DNA from 2 places in the Paenibacillus sp. sgz302190 genome. Region 2 is predicted to be linked to the other one. Evidence: riboswitches for the same ligand, from Rfam matches in the RefSeq annotation. Region 2 holds a riboswitch; the other holds the start of a gene.
What was found. A riboswitch is a leader RNA that binds a small molecule or an ion and turns the genes downstream of it on or off. The one in region 2 is predicted to bind cyclic di-GMP.
Positions count from the first base shown of each region.

Region 1: another riboswitch for cyclic di-GMP. It lies ahead of AC6RNO_RS08010 (fibronectin type III domain-containing protein); the one in region 2 lies ahead of AC6RNO_RS33875 (EAL domain-containing protein).

Region 1 is NZ_JBZYAO010000004.1:288,297-295,877, forward strand. It holds gene AC6RNO_RS07985 (cold-shock protein) at 1-90, opposite strand, end outside; gene AC6RNO_RS07990 (FAD-dependent oxidoreductase) at 326-1,549, shown strand; gene AC6RNO_RS07995 (CBS domain-containing protein) at 1,697-2,167, shown strand; gene AC6RNO_RS08000 (LSm family protein) at 2,268-2,573, opposite strand; gene AC6RNO_RS08005 (stalk domain-containing protein) at 2,729-4,351, opposite strand; cyclic di-GMP riboswitch class I at 4,631-4,725, shown strand; gene AC6RNO_RS08010 (fibronectin type III domain-containing protein) at 4,777-7,581, shown strand, end outside.
Region 2 is NZ_JBZYAO010000053.1:34,332-41,912, reverse strand. It holds gene AC6RNO_RS33890 (MBL fold metallo-hydrolase) at 1-883, opposite strand, end outside; gene AC6RNO_RS33885 (hypothetical protein) at 997-1,515, opposite strand; gene AC6RNO_RS33880 (hypothetical protein) at 1,522-2,016, opposite strand; gene AC6RNO_RS33875 (EAL domain-containing protein) at 2,137-4,509, opposite strand; cyclic di-GMP riboswitch class I at 4,596-4,688, opposite strand; gene AC6RNO_RS33870 (DHA2 family efflux MFS transporter permease subunit) at 5,013-6,521, opposite strand; gene infC (translation initiation factor IF-3) at 6,713-7,198, opposite strand; gene yxiS (protein YxiS) at 7,289-7,581, shown strand, end outside.

The DNA of each region.
Region 1 (7,581 bases), on a different contig from region 2:
GAAGTGAACGAATACGTCTTTGCCTCCTTCAACTTCGATGAACCCAAAACCTTTTTCCGCATTGAACCATTTAACTGTACCTGTTTCCATGTGTACAAAAACCTCCAACCCTAATTTGTGTGATGCATTCACACGTTACAAAAAGTAATTTCGAAAAACCTGATGAAGGTATCTCATTAGTAAGTGAAATGCACAGCTTTGTTAATATATCCATTTTCATGAGAGCTTATTCCTCTTTTTCCAAAAATTAATTCGCAGAGCCGGCGTGTCACAAAGAAAGGAGCAAATCCGTCTCATGTTTATCAAGCTTGAGGGGGAGAGGCATATGGAACAAAAAATCGTAATCATAGGCGGCGGGTACGCCGGAATTAATCTGGCGAACGCTTTGCTGAAGCAGTTCGAAGGACAGCGTGAGTACCGGGTCATTTTAATCGATAAAGAAAGCTATCATCTCAGAAAAGTGCTGCTGTTTCGCGGCGCGGTGGGTGAGGCCGATCTCAAGATTCCGCTCTCCCGCTTTTTTCATACTGCGGTGGAGATCGTGCAGGCGGAGCTTGTGTCGGTTGATCCGGGCGCGAATCGCCTCGCCTTGAAGTACCCGGACGGGCGGGAAGGTGCAATGGCGTACGACCGGTTGATCCTGTGTCTGGGCAGCACGGCTGTGCCGGTTCCTCCCGGTAAGGGCGGCATATCCTTGTCAGGCCTGGAAAGCGGCGCGCAGATTCGGGGCCGCATGGATCACAATGTGCAGCAGGCTCTTTTGCACGTAGACGACGAAGCGTCGAGACGAACGCTTCTGTCCGCCGCGGTTGTCGGCGCGGGCATTACCGGCATTGAGACGGCTGCCGAATTTGCGCACGCCCTGCGGCAGAAAGCGGCTAAGGCGGGACTGGACCCGGCGCTGGCGTCCGTCGTCCTGGTGAATTCACAGCCGCGATTGATGGAAGCCGCGCCTGCCAAAGTAGGCCGGAGAATCGAAAAAGAACTGAACGCACTGGGCGTTCGGGTTATGCATGGCACAAGGGCGGCTGTGTACCATGATCAGCAGCATCGTCTGACGCTGGACAACGGAGCCGCTGTACAAGCGGGACTATGCGTCTGGACGCTGGGCCTTCGGCCGAATCCGCTGATTGCCGGACTCGGACTGCCGACGGAAGCGAACGGGAAGATTAGCGTCGACGGCAGGTATCATGTGCGCGGCTGCCCCGACATGTATGCGATCGGAGATTGTGCGCACATCGTCGACTCGGTCACCGGCAAAGCCGACGGTATGACCTGCAAAGAGGCCATTCCTCAAGCGCAGCGCCTTGCCAAAATCATAAAAGCGGAATATTCGGGCAAGACCGGTCCCGAGCATGCATCCTTTATGAATTTATTTTGCATCGGGCTTGGTCCGGAAAAGGGCATCGTGTGGGCGCAAAAATGGGGGATCGATATGCTGCTTACCGGTAAGCTGGGTCTGAACGTCCGGAAGCTGACCTGGGATTCGGCAAGCCTCTTGGGCGGCAAATCGCTTAAGCGGCAGCAAGCGGAAAGCTTGCGAAAATAGGTTTCCGCACGCAGAGGCAACCATTGACTGAACTTTGCTAATTGTCTTACAATTTAATTATCGTGCAAGCCGGAGAGCCGGCAGCGTTTTGAACCGGTTCTCCCGATAGCTTCCATAAACAGTTTCAAGCAAGGAGGTCGAGCGATAATGAAAGCATCGGACATCATGGTTGACCAAGTAGTGAAAGTTTTGGAAGCGGATACAATCAAATGTGTTTTGGAGAAGTTCGTCAGCCGTGGAATCGGCGGGATGCCTATCGTGAATCACTGCAATCAGATCAAAGGGTACATTAGCGATGGAGATATTATGCGCGCAGTCAGCTCGCACAGCAATGTCGTCGTCGTATCACCTTTTTTTACCTCCACCTGGATGGATACGCAGACGATGGAGGAGAAGTGCCGCGACATTGCCGATGCCAATGTGATGGATTACGCCAGAGCCAAGGTTATCACGGTCAATGTGGACACGCCGCTGAACGACGTTGCGACCCTGCTCGGCCGAAAGCATCTCCAAAAAGTCGTCGTGGAAAAAAACGGCGGCTATCTGGCCGGCATTATCAGCCGCGGGGATATGGTCCGCTTTTTCAGCCGGCAGTACTTATCCAGGCTGCCCGGCTAGCTGCGATAACAAAACATACCCGCACGAACGCTGCGAGGTTTGGACTCGGGCGGTTTCGCGCGGGTTTTTGCCTGTTCGGGGAGGGCGGCTCGGCATCCGCTTAAGCCAGCAGGGCAATCACGAGCAGTTCGTACAGCACCAGCGTCAGGATCGTGGAAGCAGCCGGATTGTAGAAGCCGCGATACATGCCATGATAGGGATGCTCATACATCGAAACCTGGAGATGCACATGTTGTTCATCCACATAGACCAAAATGCCTTCATACGTGAATCCGTCCAAGGTTTGAACATGAACCGTGCGCCCGATGTGGGGAATCAAGGTATCGCGGAGTCTGTCTCTGTTTTGCGGCAGCTCCTGCTCCTCCGAAAAATCAGCCTGATAAATAACCTGGGGTTCCATATACATGATGCGTTCTTGCCCCTTTCTGCACTCGTGTTATTCGCCTATTACGTTATTAGCCTATTCATGCGCTCCCGAAAGGTATAGGCTGCCGCCTATTCATATAAAAAAATGACCAAAGCGATCGCTCGCCTTGGCCATTATCCTGCTTCCTTGATCCTCTAATCCCGCTTAATGGTGATGAGACGGGTTTCAGGATCGTATTTGATGGTTGTGCCGAGCTTTTCGGCGATAAAACGGATAGGAACAAACGTTGTCCCGTTTCGCATAACCGGAGCGCTGTCCAGTTCCACGTTCGTTCCGCCCACTGTTGCGGACTTGCTGTCGACGGACATTACGATGCTTGTGCCGGTTACTCCGTCTTTAATCGTAACCTGCTTCCATTCGGCATTCCATTTGACGTCAGCCCCAAGCTGCTCGGAAAGGAATCTCACCGGAACCATGACGACTTCATCGTCGTTCATATACGGGCTGTAGGAGCCGTATGGATCCTCGTCCGCGGCTTCTTGGCTTTGGACAATGAAATGAAGCTCTTTTTTGGTAACTTGCAAATCTTCCTTCAGCAGCTTGTAAAACGAAGAACTCTTGTCAAAATTGTTCAAAATCGCATAGCCTCTGAACGTATCGGAATCCACATTCAACGCCCCGCCGGAAGTATCGATCGCATCCGCAGTCACGGACTGGTTCAAACTCCAGTTTTCGAAGGCGTAGGTCCATTTTATCCCGGTCACTGCGCCATCCTTATTGGGAGCCGGAATATTGAGCTCAGCCTGCACCTTGCGGATCTGCTTGTTCCGATCGACGTAATAATCGGCTTTGAACGTCAATTTATCGCTGAGGATCGCCGACACTTCCTCGTTGGCCGGTGAATCGGAAGCAGCAGTGTCTTTCATCGTTTTATCGAATTCGTCTACAGCTTTTTTCAAGTACTCATGAATCGTTGTATAAGCGAATTCGACCGCCAGGTTTTTATTGTTAAGATAGGCCATCATCAAATCCGACGTAGTCGATTGTTCCTCCAGATCGGGGTACTCTTCCTTCAATTGTTCCTGAGAAATTCTCATTTGCTCCTTCACAATCGGTACGACCGCATCGTACAGTTGGCCAAGCAGCTCTTTCAAGCCTTGCTCATCGGCGAGGACGTTCGTCAGGAACAGTTTCAAAAGACCGGCGAGCTCGCTGCCTTTTAACTCCACATGCACTTTTTGCATGTTTAGCGTTTCATTGTTCACTTGCTCCGTAGCGTCGGTTACGGAGATTGTATTCGGGTTCGGCGCATTGTTGAAGAAAAACTTATAAAGGGCCGGCCGCAGCTGCTCTGCGCTATTCGTCAGTTTTTGCCTGATTTCTTGAGATAACGGCGCCACCCTTCCGTCAGCCGCCAATGCCGCCTGGTCAAAGACGATAGGCTTCTTGGCGCCGTCAATATGTACGATCATCTTAGTACCGTCGATGACGAGCTGAAAAGGAATCGTCCCTTTGGCGTAATTCCATTCCCCATCGATCGATGCGTGCTGAGCGTCCTGCATTTTAGCGCTGTTGATCGTCAGCTTCGTATTTTTGAACGTTTGGATCAGCGCCTTTTCCTTGGGATCAATCTGATCGCTGCTGCCTGTAATCAGCTCCAGCGCAATCGATCCTTTGGATACCGAGGACTTAACGGTTCCGGTATTTTGCATAGCCTGCCCGAGATCAAGACCCTGAACGGCCTGACAGCCTGTCAAGGCGATCAACAGCACAACAAGCGCGGCGGAAATCCACCATTGTCTATGCTTCTTTTGCATATGAAATCTTCTCCTTTAATTTAATAGGTATGAGGCAGAATGTCTGATAAATTATACGCGAAAAAACGCCGAAGGACTCGCCGAGTTAAGGAGATTTTATGAAATTAGTTATGCAAAATATGCATCAAATTAAAATCGACAAAACATTCCAAAAAAAGAGGGAAATATTGAAACCTGGTCGTATATTATGTAACTAGGTATACAGTCATGCTTGTTTATAGTATAAAGGTAGGTAGGAGCAAATCCTTTTACCTATGTACATAAGCGAAGACCAATTGAAATTGAAAAAGGCAAACCTGATCGAAAGACAGGGACGCAAAGCCACGGGCCTAAACCGTTTCAGACCGAAACGGTACGGCAGCCGGGCCGCCTCTTGCAATTGGTCTTTTTTTGTGCAAATTGAAAGGGAAATGGAGGATACAAATATGAAATTTGGATTTCAAGCTGTTGTCAGGGGGCTTTGTCTATGCTTGCTGCTGCAGTTGTTCATTCCTTTGGCAGAATCGTCGTATGCATATGCCGATACGGGAGCGTGGGGTGTAAAAGTTAATTTCCAGCCTGCGGCTTCACCTGTGCCTGAAGGATTTTTGCCGGATTCGGGAAATCCGTTCAGCTCGCAAAATGGATTCAATTATGGGTGGAATAGTTCTCACACGGATTCTACGGTAAGCGGCAGTACTTATCAACCTACTCCGAATGATACCGCAATTCGCGTTCATAAAGGCGGGGTCTGGGAATTCGAAGTAAACAACGGCATCTATGAAGTTAAGGTAAGCGTCGGCGATTCCGTATATTCAAGCAATAATACTGTAATCGTTGAAGGAGTAAGCTTTTTTGATCGTATCCCTCTTGAGGGAGGGCAGCATGTCATTGCAGCAAAATCCGTTGAAGTTGCAGATGGCAGATTAACGGTCAGTTCCGGCGATGCGGAGGAAGCGGAGACGGCTTTACAGTTCATAGAGCTAACCAAAGTTGGCTCTCCCAGCACTTTGCTCGCCCTCTCTGCTGCCAGCACGCCTGTTATAGGGCCACCGCCCGAACCGAGAAAAGTGCATGGGGACAAAGTGCTGCTTTCGGGCAAGATGAATAACGAGCATAATGCTCCATTTTATCTGCAAGTGGATGGTCTGCAGGAGGAAATAGGAAGGTATATGGATGTAGAAGTGCAGCGAGTGAACCAATTGCTGTCTGATTCTGAACAAAAAGCTGTTGCATGCGCGAATTGCGATCCGGTCTCACTGCAGCGCGCAATCGACAATAGTACGCAAACCCCTTCATTTATTAAGGTGGGGCACTTGAATCTGAATTCTTCGGTAGTTTTCGGAAGTCCCTCCAAACCGGTTGTAATCATTGCGGATGGAATCAATACGAACACCAAATTAAGCATAGATGTATACGGCCTGTTGATTGTTAAGGGCAGCATGAATGCCAATTCGGAGCTAAACTTGCAAGTACATTCGTCTTCGAATGGAACGGAGCCTGCCGATGGGAGCCTCTGGGTGAAGGGGAGCTGGCATCTTAACAACAATTCCTCGGTTAGCGTGGATGGTTTGTTATCTGCCGACAGTCTTACTTTTAACAGCGGACAGTTGAACGTCCGGGCAAAGCGCGTTTTGATCAAAGATCAATTGCATATCAACACGCAAGCGGATATGAACGTAGAGCAAGAGATGATGGTTGGCGGGATCGTCTCCAACAATAGTACTGCCAACATCAAAGTAAATAACAGTGACTTGTTCGTTCGCGACGATGTGCATGTGAACAATCAACTGCATATTCAAACAGGCGGTTTGTTTGCCATCGGCGGCAACATGACGGCCAATCAACGGCCGTTCATCGATACAGGGGTCGGAGGAAACGGATCGACAAGTTTGAAATATGCGCTGCATGGATTAAAGGCGGAGTATTTTAGCGAAGGGAATTTCAAGGGGAATACCGTAACCAGGGTGGATCCGGTTATTGATTTGCAAAATAATCCTGAGTTCCCTGTTGCAGGATTCAATGATCAGGACATTTCTGTCAGATGGTCCGGACAAATTGAGGCTCTGTTCAGCGAAATATATCAGTTTGAATTGCAAACGAGCGGACCGATCAAGCTATGGGTAAATAATAATCTTTTAATAAATAAAGAAGATGCAAGTTTCCAGGGCACTGTAACAGGTTCCGTCTATTTGGCAGCGGGCCAGAGAGAGAATATCAAGGTGGAATATTTAAGTGCAAACCGTAATCCCCGGGCGGCATTGTACTGGTCAAGCAATTCCCAACAGAAAGAACGCGTTCCACAGAGTCAACTGTTTCCTTTTGGGATACCGGTTGTATCGCAAATACCAACAGAAACAAGTCATACATTAACCTGGAATCCAATCTCTAATGCCGATGGATATGAAGTGGAAGCGGATGGCGTTATATACCCGATTGGCCCCACTTCGACATTTGTTCATGAAAACCTGGGTCTTGGAACTCTTCATTCCTATAGAGTTAGGGCAACCAGCGGAGACATCACTGGGGAATGGTCTTCTTTAGCCTCCGTGTGGACGCTGCCGGCAATTCCCGAAAATTTGCGGCTAAATTCGACTAGCCATACGTTAAAAGTAGAATGGGATCCGGTTGCAGGGGCAACAGGATACGATATAGAATTCAGCGGAAATGTAGTGGACAATGGATCGGCAACTACTTATTTGGACAATGAATTGAATCCGAATACTCAGCGCAGCTACAGAGTCAGAGCGAAAAATTCCAGCGGCCCGGGGCAATGGAGCAGTGTAGTTGCGAAATCGACTTTACCCGGAGTCCCGTCGGAAATTACGGCAATCGCAACCGATTCGAGTGTGCAAGTGACGTGGAATCGAATAGCAGGCGCCGAAAGCTACGATATTGAGGTGGATGGCGCGCTTGTTGTCGACACGAATCATGCAATTTCTTATTTACATGGAAATTTACAGCCATATACTACGCATCACTATCGGGTACGGGCGAAAAATGTGGAAGGCGCCGGACCATGGAGCTCTGAAATCGAGGCTACAACGCTCCCCAGAACCCCGGTACTTACTACAGATTTATCATCTGCTAACGCGATTCAAATTAGTTGGTCCGGTATAGATGAGGCAGGCGAATATGAATTGGAAGTGGATGGGGCCATTATTAAGGTCGGCACTACTCGTACATTTATCCATACTCCATTGGAACCCAATTCGGAACATACATACCGGATACGCTCAAAAAATGTGAAA
Region 2 (7,581 bases):
GCAGGTCCCCGGAGCCGGCCATTTTCCGGGACCATTCTTTCTCCAGCCGCTCCAACGCTTCTTTTGGCGTATCGTCAGCCAGCTTGAACGTTCCGTAATGCATAGGGATGAATACTTTGGCCTGCACATCGCAAAAAGCTTGTACGGCCTCCTCGGGCGTCATATGAGACACTTGCATGAACCATACGGGATCATATGCCCCGATAGGCATAATAGCGGTATGTATCCGATATCTGGAGCCAATTTCTTTAAAACCGCGGAAATAACCGCTGTCTCCGGCAAAATAAACGGCTTCTTCGCCTGCGCCTTCCTTCTTGATCACCCACCCTCCCCAATGGGAAGAGTTGGTATCCCAAAGCGTTCTGCGCGTCCAATGCTGCGCGGGAACGAAGTGAAACTCCAGGCTCCCGACCTGGGCAAATCCCCACCACGGCAGCTCTAACACCTGTTGGAAGCCTTTGCGTCTGATCATCGGACCGAGGCCCTCGGGTACGAGTACAGTCGGATTGCCCCTTAACGAGCGGAGAGATGGAATGTCCAAATGATCGTAGTGGGCGTGCGAAATCAGAATTACATCCGCCTGCGGCATATCCTGAACGGATAATCCGGGCTCGGTCAACCGTCTGGCGGCTCCCATTCTTTTTGCCCATACGGGGTCCGTGACGATGTTCATGCCTTCTTTTTGAATAAGAAACGTCGAATGTCCGATCCACGTAATCGTTTCTTCCGTACGGTTTTCCTGCAAAAAGCGGGGACTTTTATTCCGGTGCTGCGGAACCTGGTAATCGACGTTCTTCTTCGGCCTGTTCCGCATCCACTTCATCACATCGCGGAAAGAATGATCATTGCTTATATTGTCCATATTTGAAAATTTTCCAGCCATCCGGTTTTGCCTCCCTCTAAGGATATGCTTCTCCCGCCTACCCTAAGTACAACCAGTTTAGCACCATATTCTGCAAGCAGCAAAAAAACCCCCGGCATCGTAGGCGGAGGCCTTTACTTTTTTTCCGCCAGCTGCCGCAGGCGGTTTCGGATTTCAGCCGGAATGGCGGGGCTTTCGAGCTGATTGACTGCGCCGGGATCCGCTCCATGGATATCCAAATAGCGCCAGAGCCGCTCCGCCTTCAACGGGCGGTTCATCAGCTCGTAGGCGACGGCCCAAACTTCCGGCGAGCCGACGGCAATCCCTTTCCAGCGATGCGAAGCGACGGTCGGAATGCGGACGACGCCGTCTTTGGCGTGAATTTTGAAGCTGCCGATAATTTCGATCGCCTTGCCCTGCCTCTCCACTCTAATCAAATAATCGCTGGCGAAAGGAAAATCGCCGACACGCTGCGGCGCCGCCTTGAACGCCGTCAAGCTCGCGAGCACCTTATCCATGGGAGCGTCCGTCGTCAAGTCCCAGTCGTTCACGATTTCCGTCAAACCGAGACTATGCATCATCCCGCTCCCGCCTAACGCACAGTCGATCCCTGCGGACTCCAGGGCCGCCGTCACTTGCTTCAGTTCCTCCAATTCGCTTCAACCTTCCGTTTCATATAAATTAATGAGCAGCCAATCCGGGGTAAAATCCCGCGAAAGCAGCCACACTTCCGTAAAATGCCCACGGGGCAGCTTAAGCTTCTCTTTCCTGCGCAGCACGTCGGACATGCCGAAAAACAACGATAAATTGCGGATCAGCAGTGCGCACGGATAATCGTGCGAATAGTCCGCAAACTTCTCAACTTTGCTGCGCACTCTATCGTTGATCGATTGAATAAACCGGTCCGGCACTTCCGTTCCGGGAAGCGTAAGCTCCGAGCGCGCCATCATAAGCCTTGCTTCTTCGGTGTCATAAAAAAGATGCGTCACTTCGAGCCCCTTTTTGTTCAGGCTGGCGTCCTCCAGCAGTGCGTCTGGCTTTTCCTGCTGCTGCAGCAGCCTGAACGGAAGCCGATGATTGAGATTGTACAACTCCACAAATATGTCGATGGCCGTCCGCTCGAGCGCCTTCTTTTCTTCTTCGTGTTTGTTCATAGCTCTCCCTAAAGTTTTCAGGCTTCGTTCCCCGATTGCAGCTTTCCCTTTCTATATTCTATGTTACCACATCCGGTTTCCCCGGAAAATCCAAAGAAGTCCGCCGCTGCGCGAGCAGCTTCAGACTCCCACTTTATTTTTGCTTAAAAATCCGACCAAATCCCCGGCTGCAAGCGGTCTGCTTATATAATAGCCTTGAATCTCGTCGCATCCAAGCCCAGACAACATATCCCATTGGCCCTGCTCCTCTACGCCTTCGGCCACGACCCGCTTCCCGAGACTGTGCGACATCGCAATAATCGCGTTGATGATGGCGCGGTCATGTTCGCTTTCCAGCATATCTTTCACAAAGGAGCGGTCGATTTTGATGGAATGGACGGATAGCCGTTTGAGCAGCGATAAGGAAGAATATCCCGTGCCAAAGTCGTCAATGGACAGCTTCACGCCCAAATTCATAATCTCGCTGCAAATGTTCGTCACATTTTCGCTGTCGCTCATTGCCGTGTTCTCGGTAATCTCCAGGCAGAGCAGGCTCGGATCAATGCCCGTTCGATGCAGCGTATCCGTCAGCCGGCGCGAAAAGTTCGGGTCGAGGAACTGCCTGGCCGACAAATTGATGGACATCGAAAACGGCGCAATCCCCGCTTCCAGCCAGCGCTGAAGCTGAAGACATGCGGTATCGAGCACCCAATACCCGATCTCCACAATAATGCCCGACTCTTCGGCTAGCGGAATAAAATCGCCGGGCGGAACAAAACCGATGCCGGGACGATTCCAGCGGATCAGCGCCTCGACCCCCATAACCGCGCCTGTCCGCACGTCGATTTGGGGCTGGTAATGAAGCGAGAACTCGCCTTCCTCCAAACCTTGCCGCACCCCCGAATTGATCAAATATCGCCCCTGTTCCTCGTCATGCAGCTGCGGCTCGTACATCACGAACTGGTTTCTGCCCTGCCGTTTCGCCTGATACATCGCGATATCGGCGAATTGCAGCAGCTCGTCCGGATTCACGCCATGCTCAGGGGACCAGCAAATGCCCATGCTGGACGTAACGTAGAACGCTTTATCCTGATAAGCAAAAGGCATTTTGAAGCCTGCGAGTATTTGATTCGCCCAGCCGTGGATCTGCTCCTTGTCCTTCAATCCGGGAATAATGAGCGCAAATTCGTCCCCGCCCAATCGGAAGATCGTCGCCTGCGGAGGCGCGAGCAGCGACAACTGGTCGGCCACTTTTTTCAACAAATGATCCCCGACAACGTGCCCTTGAGTATCGTTAATTTGCTTAAATCCGTCCAAGTCCAGCAGCATAATGGCAATGGAAGAACGACTGCCCTCGGATAAATGCGATTCCAGCTCGTTGTTGAAATAAGCGCGGTTCATAAGGCCTGTCAGCGTATCGTGGTAAGCGAGATACACGGCCTGCTCTTCGGCCGCCTTGGCTTTCGTAACGTCGAGCAGCACCACATACTGCAGCAGATCGCCCTGCGCCTCAAAATATTTGCTCTCGGCCTTAACGTACTTTTTCGCCCCTTTGCGCGTGACGACGATATAGTCCCCCTGGATCGTTTCTTCCCCGAAACCCGGCTGGTCGAACGAACGCGAGGACTTGTGGGACTGGGGAAAAATGAACTCCTGCGCATGGCGAAGAAGCAATTCCTTCTGCGTGCATTCAAAAAGCAGCGCCGCTTGCGGATTCGCCTCTTTAATAATTCCGTCCTGGTCCGTAATGATCATCGTTAACGGCGACATTTCGTACAGAGCCTGATACTTCCGTTCCAGGGAAGGCAGGAAATCATATTTGATCATGGCATATCTGAGGAAAAAAGTGAAGATAATGAGCGCGAAACTGCTTAATGCCGGAAAATTGACGCCGCTTGGCATAACAGCCGGCATTTTAAAGAATATAAACGCTATCGCCCAAACAAACGAAAAAAGGAGGCCAAGCAAAACCGTGCGCATCTGCTTTCGCTTCAAGTTCAAATCGTATTGATTTACGAACCTGAACCCTGCGGTCACGATGACGATGCAAACAACGGCCGTATACAGCGTGCTGCCCAGCATCAATGCTGTTAGGCCTGCACCGGGTTCCTGGTATTTCCAAATGCCGTTCTGGACGAAATGAACCGTTATCCATGGAGGCGGAAAAAACACCAGCGAGGCCGGAACCAACGGGCTGTAGCAGATCGCCGTCATAACCGGCCGCGGAGTCGATTGAAATCCCTCCGTCAGCCTGAAGCAAAAATGCATCGTCAGACACATGATGATGCAAGCCGGAAAATAAAACAGCAGCAGCGCGATTCGGCCCGCGTATTGGATCGGGGCGATGCTGAACAGCAAATTCCCGATGAAAAACAGCATGGTGGCAAGGAAAAAACAGGCCGCGATTTTATTCAGCCCGTTGTACCGGTTTCGCTGATAAATTTCGATCATCATGTAGAGCAACAAGAGAATTGGTACTATGTACAGGAGTATGGACACTAAATAAGCGATCATGAAGCACACCTCATTATCTTGTTAGTCCGTCATAAACGACCAAAAAAAAAGAAACCTTGCTTTAAGGTTCCTTCTCAGCGGCCTAAAGCGGAAACTGGCTGGCATACGATGTGAATCCTTTTCGTGTAGCCCCTATAGCTTTGCGTCCTTGGCTTTCGCCAAGTTTGCCTTTATCTCTTTAAGAAATATTTAAATTGGTGAATGATAGGTCTAAGTTCCTAGTTATTTTATATCACGTATCACCAAATTTCGTCAATAAAATCCTTAATTATGAAATATCTGGTGCTATCGGCTCCTCGGATGGCTGCTTACTTTTCGGCCCCCCCGCCGACAATCCGCCAAAATCCGACAACGGAGGAGCTATGAACGCCCCCTTTTCGTTAAAGGAAAAAGAGGCCTTCCTTAGCCTATTGTCACAAGCTAATCAGAACCTCTTCTTCAAAGCGCCCTCGGCGCTGCAAGCCGGCAGTCAGACCCAGTCAGGCCTCTATTTTGCCGAATGGTCAGGCTTGCAGCTCGGCGGCGGGAACGGCTTCGGCCTCTTTTTTCGATAGCACTTCCTTCTTCAGAAACCAGCAGATAACAAAAGCCGCGATCATAAAGCCCAAAGCGATGATAAAAATGCTCTGGAACGAATTCACAAATACCGCTTGAATCTTCGTTACCAGATCGGCGGATATCCCCGCGGGAATTCCCCCTGTCGCGATATGATCCGCCATGCCCGGAGGAAGCTCGCCGGCCAACCCGGCAACGCCGGTTTTGATTTTGTTAGCGAGCAGGCTGCCGAAGACGCTTAATCCGATTGTCGCTCCAAGCGACTGGAACAGCTGAACGGTTCCGAGCGCTACGCCGCTGTTCTCCTTGGCGACGGATTCCTGAACGATCAGGTTATCTCCTCCGAATAAAGCCCCGATACCGAGTCCTAACAGGACAAAGGTAACAATGATGTACAGCGGCGTTGTCGCAGCATGAACCTGAGACAGCAAACCGACGCCGACGATCGGCAGCAAGAAGCAGACGATAAACAAGTTCCGGTACGGAATCCGGGTAATCAGAAATCCGTTCAGGATACTCGAAGGAATCGCCCCGGCCATAAACGCCAGCGTCAAATATCCGGCAGCGGTTGGACTTAGGCCCATCACGTTCTGAGAGAAAAACGGGAACGCCGCTATTCCGCCCATCAATCCAAGCATTACGATAAACACAAGCAGCGACAATACGACCACATTGCGGTTGCGGAACAACGACAGCGGTATAATCGGTTCCGCCGCTCTGGATTCAATCCTTATAAAGAGGGCGATAAACAGGGCCGAAAGCGCAAGCAGCCCTATGATCAGCGGAGATGACCAGGACAAGCCCCGATTGTCGATCAGCACCGGCGCAAGCAGAAGGGAAAGCAGCGCCAGCACGAGCGCAGACGCCCCCATCCAGTCGATGGACCGCTTCTCCTCCCCTTTGGATTCGCGCATTCCTATGAATATTACCGACGCTGCAAGTATCCCGACCGGGATGTTGATCAGGAACACCCAATGCCAATTAAGATGATCCACGAAATAACCGCCCAGCGTCGGTCCCAGCAGCTGTGGAATGATCATCATCGGCCCGAACAGGCTCTGAATTTTGGCGCGCTGCTCAAGCGGGTACGTATCGCCTATAATCACCAATGCCAACGGCATCAGCCCGCCGGCGCCTATTCCTTGGATTCCCCTGCCGATCAGCAGAACGGTCATGCTGTCCGCAAATCCGCAAATGATGGAACCGAGAGAAAACAAAGCCATGCAGCTTAAATAAACGCGTTTGCGCCCGTACAAATCCGCCAGCTTTCCTAAAATGGGCATAAATATGGTCACGGCAAGCATGTATACCCCCGCCACCCAGCCGTAAAGCGACAATCCTTGCAGCTCGCGGATGATCGTCGGCATAGCCGTCGATACGACCGTTTCGTCCAGCTCGGCAAAAATAAGCCCGAGAAGCAGGCCGATCAGCACGAGTGATCTGTTATTTTCCTTCATTGTTCAATACCTCTCTTCTATTCCTTAACTATTGCCATCATAAGCGCTTTTCAAGCTTGCTGAAACCGGCCGCGGATGCATCGCCGCCTCCATCCCGAGGCGGATTTACGGATAAAAAAACCGTGCTGCAGCCAACGGCGCGTGGATGCGCCGTGGACTGTAACACGGTTTGTATAGAATGCGGGCTTTCGTCAAAGCGGATCGACCTGCACCGCCGCCTGCTTGCCGCTGAGCTGGATGCCCGTCCGCGGGCGCCCGAGCGCTCGCAAATCTTGAAGCAGCGTTTCCAGCAGCGCTTTCGCAGCCGCTCCTTCCTTGCCCTGGATGCGCACGACGAACTGAACGGCATCGCCGGCCCCGAGAATGCGCTCCGCCTGCCGTTTTTTCGTCTCCAGGTCGTGATCCTCGATCTGCGGCGTGAGCCGGATTTCCTTCACCTTCGCCCCCTGCTCCTGTTTGCGCGCCTGCTGCTTTTCCCGCAGCACCTCCTGTTTCGCCTGGCCCGCTCCGGCCAGCTTGCACGGCGGAGGGCTGCTCATCAGCGACGTGCAGATCAGATCGACCTTCAGCTTCCTGGCCAGCGCGAGCGCTTCCGTTGTAGGGACCACACCCAGATCCTCTCCGTTAACGCCGGTGAGCCACACCTCGGAAGCTTTAATTTTTTCATTTTTGATCATTGTGAATGCCCCTGTTCTTTCGCTATAATGAACCCAGCTAACGTAAAAATCCAAGCCTATGCAAAAACTCTAAGGAGATGTCCAACCGCTATGAGCCAAAAAGAACTCGAACAACAAATTATCCGCAATTATCAGCGCGATGAGCAGATGATGATTCTCGTATTCGCCCAATGGTGTGTCAACCGCGGCCTTGACCCAGCCGAATTGTACCGTCAGGCCTACCCCGATCAAACGGACAACGTCCTGCTGCAGCAAGCTCTTGAGCTGACCGTCCCCAAGGAAGAAGCCGGCGAAGTGCCTGACGAAACGCTGCTCGGCGTGCTCTCGCTGTTCGGCAACGAAGAACTCGCCTTTGTCGTAACCGGCGAGATCGCCAAAAGGCC